3 regions of the Streptomyces sp. NPDC012637 genome follow, and region 1 is predicted to be linked to each of the others. Evidence: riboswitches for the same ligand, from Rfam matches in the RefSeq annotation. Region 1 holds a riboswitch; each other region holds the start of a gene.
What was found. Region 1 has a riboswitch for thiamine pyrophosphate ahead of thiC (phosphomethylpyrimidine synthase ThiC). Riboswitches for the same ligand answer to the same signal wherever they lie in the genome.
Positions count from the first base shown of each region.

Region 2: another riboswitch for thiamine pyrophosphate. It lies ahead of ACFY8W_RS22720 (thiamine ABC transporter substrate-binding protein); the one in region 1 lies ahead of thiC (phosphomethylpyrimidine synthase ThiC).
Region 3: another riboswitch for thiamine pyrophosphate. It lies ahead of thiO (glycine oxidase ThiO); the one in region 1 lies ahead of thiC (phosphomethylpyrimidine synthase ThiC).

Region 1 covers NZ_JBIBDS010000004.1:508,186-511,451, reverse strand. The annotation lists gene thiC (phosphomethylpyrimidine synthase ThiC) at 1-1,481, opposite strand, end outside; TPP riboswitch at 1,476-1,622, opposite strand; gene ACFY8W_RS19350 (YibE/F family protein) at 1,695-3,038, shown strand; gene ACFY8W_RS19345 (SsgA family sporulation/cell division regulator) at 3,075-3,266, opposite strand, start outside.
Region 2 covers NZ_JBIBDS010000005.1:516,156-519,421, forward strand. The annotation lists gene ACFY8W_RS22710 (protein phosphatase 2C domain-containing protein) at 1-515, shown strand, start outside; gene rlmN (23S rRNA (adenine(2503)-C(2))-methyltransferase RlmN) at 665-1,771, shown strand; TPP riboswitch at 1,801-1,928, shown strand; gene ACFY8W_RS22720 (thiamine ABC transporter substrate-binding protein) at 2,011-3,108, shown strand; gene ACFY8W_RS22725 (ABC transporter permease subunit) at 3,150-3,266, shown strand, end outside.
Region 3 covers NZ_JBIBDS010000003.1:492,451-495,716, reverse strand. The annotation lists gene thiE (thiamine phosphate synthase) at 1-11, opposite strand, end outside; gene ACFY8W_RS15300 (Rv2175c family DNA-binding protein) at 133-507, opposite strand; gene ACFY8W_RS15295 (FAD-dependent oxidoreductase) at 551-1,840, opposite strand; TPP riboswitch at 1,924-2,036, shown strand; gene thiO (glycine oxidase ThiO) at 2,034-3,227, shown strand; gene thiS (sulfur carrier protein ThiS) at 3,224-3,266, shown strand, end outside.

The DNA.
Region 1 (3,266 bases):
CCCGGGTGGCCCTTGGCCAGGTCCGCCGCGTGCGCCGCGATCTTGTAGGTGATCACGCCCGTCTTGACGTCGTCCTTGTTCGGCAGGCCCAGGTGCTCCTTGGGCGTGACGTAGCAGAGCATCGCCGTGCCCCACCAGGCGATCATCGCCGCGCCGATGCCCGAGGTGATGTGGTCGTACGCCGGGGCGACGTCCGTGGTCAGCGGGCCGAGCGTGTAGAACGGCGCCTCCTCGCAGATCTCCTGCTGGAGGTCGATGTTCTCCTTGATCTTGTGCATCGGGACGTGGCCCGGGCCCTCGATCATCGTCTGCACGTTGTGGCGCTTGGCGATCGTGTTGAGCTCGCCCAGGGTCTTCAGCTCGGCGAACTGCGCCGCGTCGTTGGCGTCCGCGATCGAGCCGGGCCGCAGGCCGTCGCCGAGCGAGTACGTGACGTCGTACGCCGCGAGGATCTCGCAGAGCTCCTCGAAGTTCGTGTAGAGGAAGTTCTCCTTGTGGTGCGCGAGGCACCAGGCGGCCATGATCGAGCCGCCGCGCGAGACGATGCCGGTCTTGCGGCGGGCGGTCAGCGGCACGTACGGCAGCAGCACGCCGGCGTGCACCGTCATGTAGTCGACGCCCTGCTCGGCCTGCTCGATGACGGTGTCCTTGTAGATCTCCCAGGTCAGCTCCTCGGCCTTGCCGTCGACCTTCTCCAGGGCCTGGTAGAGCGGCACGGTGCCGATGGGCACGGGGGAGTTGCGCAGCACCCACTCGCGGGTGGTGTGGATGTTGCGGCCGGTGGAGAGGTCCATGACCGTGTCGGCGCCCCACTTGGTCGCCCAGGTCATCTTCTCCACCTCCTCCTCGATGGAGGAGGTGACCGCGGAGTTGCCGATGTTGGCGTTGACCTTCACCAGGAACCGCTTGCCGATGATCATCGGCTCGATCTCCGGGTGGTTGACGTTCGCCGGCAGGACCGCGCGGCCCGCCGCGATCTCCTCCCGTACGACCTCGGGGGAGACGTTCTCGCGGATCGCGACGTACTCCATCTCCGGGGTGATCTCGCCCCGGCGGGCGTACGCGAGCTGCGTCACCGCCTGGCCGTCGCGGCCACGGCGGGGCAGCCGCGGGCGGCCGGGGAAGACGGCGTCGAGGTTCTTCAGGCCTCCGCCGCGGGGCGAGGTGTGCTTGATGCCGTCGTCCTCGGGCCGCACCGGACGGCCCGGGTACTCCTCCGTGTCACCGCGCGAGATGATCCAGTTCTCGCGCAGCGGCGGCAGGCCGCGCCGCACGTCGGTGTCGATGGTCGGGTCGGTGTACGGACCGGACGTGTCGTACAGCGTCACGTCCTTGCCGTTGGTGAGGTGCACCTGACGGACGGGCACCCGGATGTCGGGGCGGGAACCCTCGACGTAGCCCTTGTGCCAGCCCGGCGTGCGCTCCTGCGGGCCGCTCTGGTCCTGGTCGGAGGCAGGCGTGCGTGCATCCTGAATGGTCATGAGACCGAATCTCCCTACGCCGGCATTACCCGGTAACAGGTTCGGCGGTCGGCGCAGCCTCCTCCCGTACGTACATCGGTACGCGCGTACGGTGATCAGCGCCCTCTCAGCCCGGTGCTCCGAGCTCCCGCGTGTGCAAAGGTGTCACCACGCTAGCGTCATCCCTGGCGTGCTGAACAGTGGGGGCCTCGACGTTCTTGCGATGATCGGTCGGTGACGTCAACGCAGCAGCCCCAGGAACCCCACGGCGACGGGCACGGCCACGGGCACGGCCATGCGCACGGCCACGGCCCCGCCGCACCCGTCTCACGGCACCTGCGGAAGGTCATCGCCGCGGTGCTCATCCCCTTCGCCACCGCCGTCGCCGTCGGGCTCGTGGTGCTGTGGCCGGGTGGCACCCCCGGGCACGAGCCCACGGGCGTCGGCTTCGACCGGCAGACCGAGCAGGGCAAGGTCGTCGCCGTCGAGCAGGTCGACTGCAAGGACGTGAACGCCGCCCAGGTCCCGCCGACCGGCGACACCTCCACCCCGGAGGGGCGCGAGGCGGTCAACGCCCAGCAGGGGCAGTGCGAGAAGGCGACCGTCGAGGTCACCACCGGCCCGGACAAGGGCCGTAGGTTCACCGAGATCGTGCAGCCGGACGCGCCCCGCCAACTCCACGAGGGACAGGGCGTGGTGGTGGCGTACGCCCCCGACGCCCCGCGCGACCTGCAGTACTCCGTCACCGACGTGAACCGGAAGCTGCCGATCGCCGTGCTCGCCGGCATCTTCGCGCTCGCCGTCGTCATCGTCGGCCGGATGCGCGGCGTGATGGCGTTGATCGCGCTCGCGGCGAGCTTCCTGGTGCTGACCCTGTTCATCCTGCCGGCGATCATCCAGGGATCGAATCCGCTGGTGGTCGCCATCGTCGGATCGAGCGCGATCATGCTGATCGCGCTCTACCTGTGCCACGGCCTGTCGGCCCGCACCTCGGTCGCGGTCCTGGGCACGCTGGTCTCGCTGCTGCTGATCGGCCTGCTCGGCTCGCTGTTCATCGGCTGGGCCTCGCTCAGCGGCAACACGGACGACAACACCGGTCTCATCCACGGCCTGTACCCCGAGATCGACATGTCCGGTCTGCTGCTCGCCGGAATCATCATCGGCTCGCTGGGTGTGCTCGACGACGTGACGGTGACCCAGACCTCGGCGGTCTGGGAACTCCACCAGGCCGACCCGACGATGGGCCCGCGGCGGCTCTACCGGGCCGCTATCCGGATCGGCCGCGACCACATCGCCTCGGTGGTGAACACCCTGGTCCTCGCCTACGCGGGCGCGTCCCTGCCGCTGTTGCTGCTCTTCTCGATCGCGCAGAGCAGCGTGGGAACGGTGGCCAACAGCGAGCTGGTGGCCGAGGAGATCGTCCGGACGCTGGTCGGCTCGATCGGTCTGGTCGCCTCGGTACCGATCACCACCGGCCTTGCGGCGCTGGTGGTTTCGGCGGACCGGCCGGGTCCGGGAGCGGGCGAGCAGCGCCCGGCACGGGCCGGCGGGGGCGGGCGGCGACGCCGGGCCAAGTAGGCCCGGCGGTCTGCCGCCGGGGTCGGCTCGCCGCGGTCAACCCGCGTTCTCCTCGGCCAGGATGCGTCCGAGGGCCGCCTCCAGGCTGTCCTCGAAGTCGCCCAGTGCCTCTTCCTGACCGAGTGGGACGAGCTTGTCCGTGCGGTCGAGGAAGGCGACGAGCGGCGGCGCGCTCGCGCGGAACAGGGCGCGGTCGCCGCCGACCTGAAGGCGGATCATCACGTCGGA
Region 2 (3,266 bases), on a different contig from region 1:
CCGTGCTCCGGCAACATGGCGACACCCTGCAGTGGCTTGTCCTGGGTGACTGCACGCTCGTCCTGGAGCGCGGAGGGGCGGTGGAAGCGATCTCGGACACACGTCTCTCGGCGGTGGCCCGAAGCGAGCGGACCGCCATGAAGAGCGCGCCCCCCGGCTCCGCCGAGCGTCGGCGCCTGCACGCGCTGCTCGTGCGGGCGGAACGCACCTGCCGGAATCGCCCCGGCGGCTACTGGGTGGCGGCCTCGGAGCCGCACGCCGCCGATGCGGCGCTGTACGGCTCCTACCCCTCTCGCGATGTGGCTCGGGCAGCGCTCATGACTGACGGAGCCGCCCGCCTCGTCACCCCCTTCGCCCTCGCCGACTGGTCAGCGTGCCTTGGCATCCTTGAGGATCAAGGGCCCGAGTCGCTGATCGACCAGGTTCGTGACGCGGAGCTCACTGACAACAGGCTGACCCGTTGGCCGCGCAGCAAGCTCCATGACGATGCCACCGTGGTCTACGTCCGCCCGTAGCGGGGGAGTGGGGCCTGGCGGGCCCCGACTCTGGGCCGTCTCTGGGCCGTCTGGGGGCCGCCAGTGGTCACCAACGGCCACCGTCAGTCACCGCTCGGCGGCCGGACGGCCCCAGGCCATCGGTCGCGGTCTGCGACACTGGTAGGACCATGCCCAAGCCCGGAGAACTCACTTTCGTCGCCCCGCGCGGAGCCAAGCAGCCCCCGCGGCACCTCGCCGACCTCACGCCCGCAGAGCGCAAGGAGGCGGTCGCCGCGATCGGCGAGAAGCCGTTTCGCGCCAAGCAGCTGTCCACGCACTACTTCGCGCGGTACGCGCACGACCCGGCGGAGTGGACCGACATCCCCGCCGCGGCGCGCGAGAAGCTCGCGGGGGAGCTGCTGCCCGATCTGATGTCGGTCGTGCGGCACGTCTCGTGCGACGACGACACCACCCGTAAGACGCTGTGGCGGCTGCACGACGGCACGCTCGTGGAGTCGGTGCTCATGCGCTACCCGGACCGGGTGACCATGTGCATCTCCTCGCAGGCCGGCTGCGGCATGAACTGTCCGTTCTGTGCGACCGGCCAGGCCGGGCTCGACCGGAACCTGTCGACCGCCGAGATCGTGCACCAGATCGTCGACGGCATGCGCGCGCTGCGCGACGGCGAGGTGCCCGGTGGTCCGGCGCGGCTGAGCAACATCGTCTTCATGGGGATGGGCGAGCCGCTCGCGAACTACAAGCGGGTCGTCGGCGCCATCCGGCGGCTGACCGACCCCGAGCCCGACGGGCTCGGCCTGTCGCAGCGCGGGATCACGGTCTCCACGGTCGGCCTGGTGCCGGCGATGCTGCGGTTCGCGGACGAGGGCTTCAAGTGCCGGCTCGCGGTGTCGCTGCACGCGCCGGACGACGAGCTGCGCGACACCCTCGTGCCCGTGAACACCCGCTGGAAGGTCCGCGAGGTCCTCGACGCGGCCTGGGAGTACGCGGAGAAGTCCGGGCGCCGGATCTCCATCGAGTACGCGCTGATCCGCGACATCAACGACCAGGCCTGGCGCGGTGACCTGCTGGGCCGGCTGCTCAAGGGCAAGCGGGTGCACGTCAACCTGATCCCGCTGAACCCGACGCCCGGCTCCAAGTGGACCGCGTCCCGCCCCGAGGACGAGAAGGCGTTCATCGAGGCCATCGCCTCCCACGGCGTTCCCGTCACCGTCCGTGACACCCGCGGGCAGGAGATCGACGGTGCCTGTGGACAGCTGGCCGCCGCCGAACGCTGACCTTGTACTCTGAGCTCGAACACATCTGCATATTCCGACAGGGGAGCGCCACAGCGCTGAGAGTGCGGTGACCTGCTTGGTGAGACAGGCACACGACCGCAGACCCTCTGAACCTCGCCCAGGTCATTCTGGGTAGGAAGTTCGGTCGTAACTCGAGCTGTTGCGCCCTGCCCGCGCCCGGTTTCCCCGGCGCGGGCAGGGCCGCGTCTCCTTCTGGTCACACCCAGGAGGACATTCACGTGAACACCAAGAAGGCGGCCGCCGCCGCGCTCGCCGCGGCGCTCGGCATCGGCACCCTCGCCGCCTGCGGCACCGAGGACGTCAGGGACGCGGCCGGGAAGACGGACGGGCCCGCGCCGAAGACCGTCACCCTCGTCAGCCACGACTCGTTCAACGCCTCCAAGGAGGTGCTCGCCGAGTTCACCAAGCAGACCGGTCTCACGGTCAAGGTGCTCAAGAGCGGCGACGCCGGCGAGGCGGTCAACAAGGAGATCCTGACCAAGGGCTCCCCGCAGGGCGACGTGTTCTTCGGCGTGGACAACACGCTGCTGTCCCGCGCCCTCGACAACGGCATCTTCGTCCCGTACGAGGCGAAGGGCCTGGACCGGATCCCGGCCGCGCTGCAGCTCGACAAGGAGCAGCACCGGGTCACGCCGATCGACTCCGGCGACATCTGCGTCAACTACGACAAGCAGTACTTCGCCGGCAAGAAGCTGGCCCCGCCGCAGACCTTCGACGACCTGGCGAAGCCGGAGTACAAGGACCTCCTCGTCGTCGAGAACCCCGAGCGGTCCTCCCCGGGCCTCGGCTTCCTCCTCGGCACCGCCGCGAAGTACGGCGACACCGGGTGGCAGGACTACTGGAAGAAGCTCAAGGCCAACGGCGTGAAGACCGTCGACAGCTGGGAGCTGGCCTACAACCAGGAGTTCTCCGGCTCCGCCGGCGGCAAGAAGGCCAAGGGCGACCGCCCGCTCGTCGTCTCCTACGCCTCCTCCCCGCCGGTGGAGGTGCTGTACGCCGAGCCGCAGCCCAAGGTGGCGCCGACCGGTGTGTCCACGGGCACCTGCTTCCGGCAGACCGAGTTCGCGGGTCTGCTGAACGGGGCGAAGAACCCCGAGGGCGGCAAGAAGCTGATCGACTTCCTGATCTCCAAGAAGTTCCAGGACGACATGCCGCTCCAGATGTTCGTCAACCCCGTCACGAACGACGCGACGCTCCCGGAGCTGTTCACCAAGCACGGCGTGGTGGTCGAGCAGCCGTACGCGATGGAGCCGAAGAAGATCGCCGACAACCGTGACCAGTGGATCCAGCAGTGGACCTCGCTCGTCCTGAAGTAGTCGTCCCGGACCGGCGGGGAAGCGCGGCGCGGCTGGGCCTGATGGCCCTGCCCGTCGTCTTCTTCGCCGTGTTCTTCGCCTGGCCCGTGGTCTCGATCGTCGAGCGCGGGCTCAGGCCGGACGGCCACTGGGAGCTGGGCCGGTTCGGCGAGACGCTG
Region 3 (3,266 bases), on a different contig from region 1:
GGCGTGGGCATGTGGGTCCCCCCGTCGGGTGGTGCCGGTGCCGGGCCGCCGACCGGAGTCGGCCGGCGGCCCGGCACCAGTGGTGGTGTCTTCGGTGCGGCTCGGCGAGCGTACGTCGGACGGCGCCGGCCGTCAGACGGCGAGCGCCTGGGCGCGGCGCTTCACCTCCGTGCCGCGATTCTCGCCGAGGGCCTGCGCGGGCGTGCCGGGCAGGGTCGGGTCCGGAGTGAAGAGCCACTCCAGCATCTCTTCGTCGCTGAAGCCGTCGTCCCGCAGGAGCGTCAGGGTCCCGGCGAGGCCCTTGACGACCTTGCCGTCCTGGATGAAGGCGGCAGGCACCTGGAGGATCTTCTCGCCGGGGCGCACTTCGCGTCGGACGGCGATGAGCTGGCCCTCCTTGACCAGCTGCCGTACGCGCGTCACCTCGATGTCGAGCATCTCCGCGATGTCGGGGAGGTAGAGCCAGGCGGGGACGAGAGCATCGGTCTTTGCGTCAATCTCGGTCACGGGACAAGCCTGCCATCCCGGACTGACAGTCGGTAGTCGGGCCCTACCGGACTGCCGCCTTCAGGGGTACGGAGGGGTCGGCGGCCCTCGCCGGGTCGACGGCGGTGCCGTGCTCGATCAGCCTGCGGCCCTGGGCCAGGTCGCGCGGCCGGCCGACGGCGAGCAGGGCGACCGGGGTCTCGCCGCGCAGCCACAGGACCGTCCAGGCCTCCTCGGCCGGGTCGCCGCGCCACAGCAGGGTGTCGGCGGCGCCGTGGTGTCCGGCGTACTGGACGAAGCGGCCGAACTGCTCGGACCAGAAGTAGGGCACCGGGTCGTACGGCTCGGGCGCCTCGCCGACGATGCCGGCGGCGACGGTGCGGGGGCCCTGGAGGGCGTTGTCCCAGTGGTGGACGAGGAGCCGTTCGCCGTAGCGGGCGGACGGGAAGGAGGCGCAGTCGCCGACGGCGTACACGTCGGGCAGCGAGGTGCGCAGGTGGGCGTCGGCGGTGAGCGCGCCACTGGGGTCGAGGGCGGCGCCGGAGCCTTCGAGCCAGCCGGTTGCGGGGCGGGCGCCGATGCCGACGACGACGGCGTCGGCGGGCAGCTCACGGGCCTCGCCGGTGGCGCCGAAGTCGTCGGAGTCGGCCGTGAGGACGACGCGCCCCTCCTCGACGTGCTCCACGCGCGCGTGGAGCCGGAGTTCGGCGCCGCTCTCGGCGTACCAGGCGGCCATGGGCGCGGTGACCTCGGCGGGGAGCGCTCCGGGGAGCGGGCGGCCGGCGGCCTCGACGACGGTGACGGCGCAGCCGGCCTGCCGGGCGGCGGTGGTGAACTCCGCGCCGATCCAGCCGGCGCCGACGACCACGATGCCGTGGCGGCGTTCCAGGACGGGCTTGAGCCGGGCGGCGTCGTCGAGGGTGCGCAGCAGATGGACGCCGGGGACGCCTTCGGAGCCGGGCAGGGTGAGCGGGTGGGCGCCGGTGGCGACGACGAGGACGTCGTACGGGACGGGCCCGGCCTCGGTGTCGACCTCGTGGTCGGCGGCGCGCAGTCCGGTGACCTCGACGCCGAGGCGGAGGTCGACGTCGAGGGCGGCGAAGTCGACGTCGAAGGCGGAGTCCTCGGCCTTGCCGAGCAGCACCGCCTTGGACAGCGGCGGCCGGTCGTAGGGCTGGTGGGGTTCGGCGCCGATGAGGGTGACGGGTCCGGTGAAGCCCCGCTCGCGCAGGGCGACGGCGGTCTGGACGCCTGCCATCCCGGCGCCGACGATCACGACGTGCCGTTCGGTCCGGTCGGGTGACTGCTGCTGCGACTGGTCCCCGGCCTGCTGCTGCTCGCTCTGCTCGCTCACCCGACCACTGTATTCACCTGACGGACCGTCAGGAAGGGAGGGGTCCTGTGGCGGTCCGGCCCCGGCGGTTAGTCTGGCCGCCGTAGAGCACTCGCGGGAGCCCGGACGGACCGGGCTGAGAGGGAGGCTGGCCGGCCTCCGACCGTACGAACCTGATCCGGGTCATGCCGGCGAAGGGAGGGGCTGGACGCCCATGTCGCGTACACGCAGTACCGGCGGTACCCGCAGCACACGCACCACCTCGGACGTTCTCGTCGTCGGAGGCGGCATCATCGGCCTGGTCACGGCCTGGCGCGCCGCGCAGCGCGGACTGCGCACCGCGGTGGCCGACCCCGAACCGGGCGGCGGGGCCGCCCGGGTGGCGGCGGGCATGCTCGCCGCCGTCACCGAACTCCACTACGGCGAGGAGACCCTGCTCGGCCTCAACCTGGCCTCCGCCCGCCGCTATCCGGACTTCGTCGCCGAACTCGCCGAGGCGACCGGCGGCATGGACGTCGGCTACCGCGCCTGCGGCACCCTCGCCGTCGCGCTCGACGCCGACGACCGGGCCCACCTGCGCGAACTCCACGCCCTGCAGACCCGCTGCGGGCTCGCCTCCGAGTGGCTGAGCGGCCGCGAGTGCCGCCGCCTCGAACCGATGCTGGCCCCGGGCGTGCGGGGCGGGCTGCGCGTGGACGGCGACCACCAGGTCGATCCCCGGCGGCTCGCCGACGCGCTCGTGGTGGCGTGCGAGCGGGCCGGGGTGGTCTTCCACCGCTCGCTCGCGGAGCGGCTCACGGTGGAACGGGACCGGGCCGCGGGCGCGGTGCTCGCGGACGGCACCGAGCAGGCCGCCGAGCAGGTGGTGCTCGCCGCCGGCAGCATGAGCGGACGGCTCGCCGGGGTGCCGGAGCGGGTCCTGCCGCCCGTGCGGCCCGTGAAGGGGCAGGTGCTGCGGCTGCGGGTGCCGCCCGCGTACGCGCCGTTCCTCTCCCGGACGGTCCGGGCGGTCGTCCGCGGCAGCCATGTCTACCTCGTGCCGCGCGAGAACGGCGAGCTGGTCGTCGGCGCGACCAGCGAGGAGCTCGGCTGGGACACCACCGTCACCGCCGGCGGGGTGTACGAGCTGCTGCGCGACGCGCACGAGCTGGTCCCCGGCATCACCGAGCTGCCGCTCACCGAGACCCGCGCCGGGCTGCGTCCCGGCTCGCCCGACAACGCGCCGCTGCTCGGCCCGAGCGCCCTGCCCGGGCTGCACCTGGCCACCGGCCACTACCGCAACGGGGTGCTGCTCACCCCGGTCACCGGCGACGTCATGGCGGAGGCGCTGACCACCGGCGCGCTGCCGGACGAGGCACGCCCCTTCACCGCCCGCCGCTTCTCCTCCGCGCACCTGGAGCACGCATGAACGCGCCCCTGTCCGTCTCCGTGAACGGGGAGCCCCGGG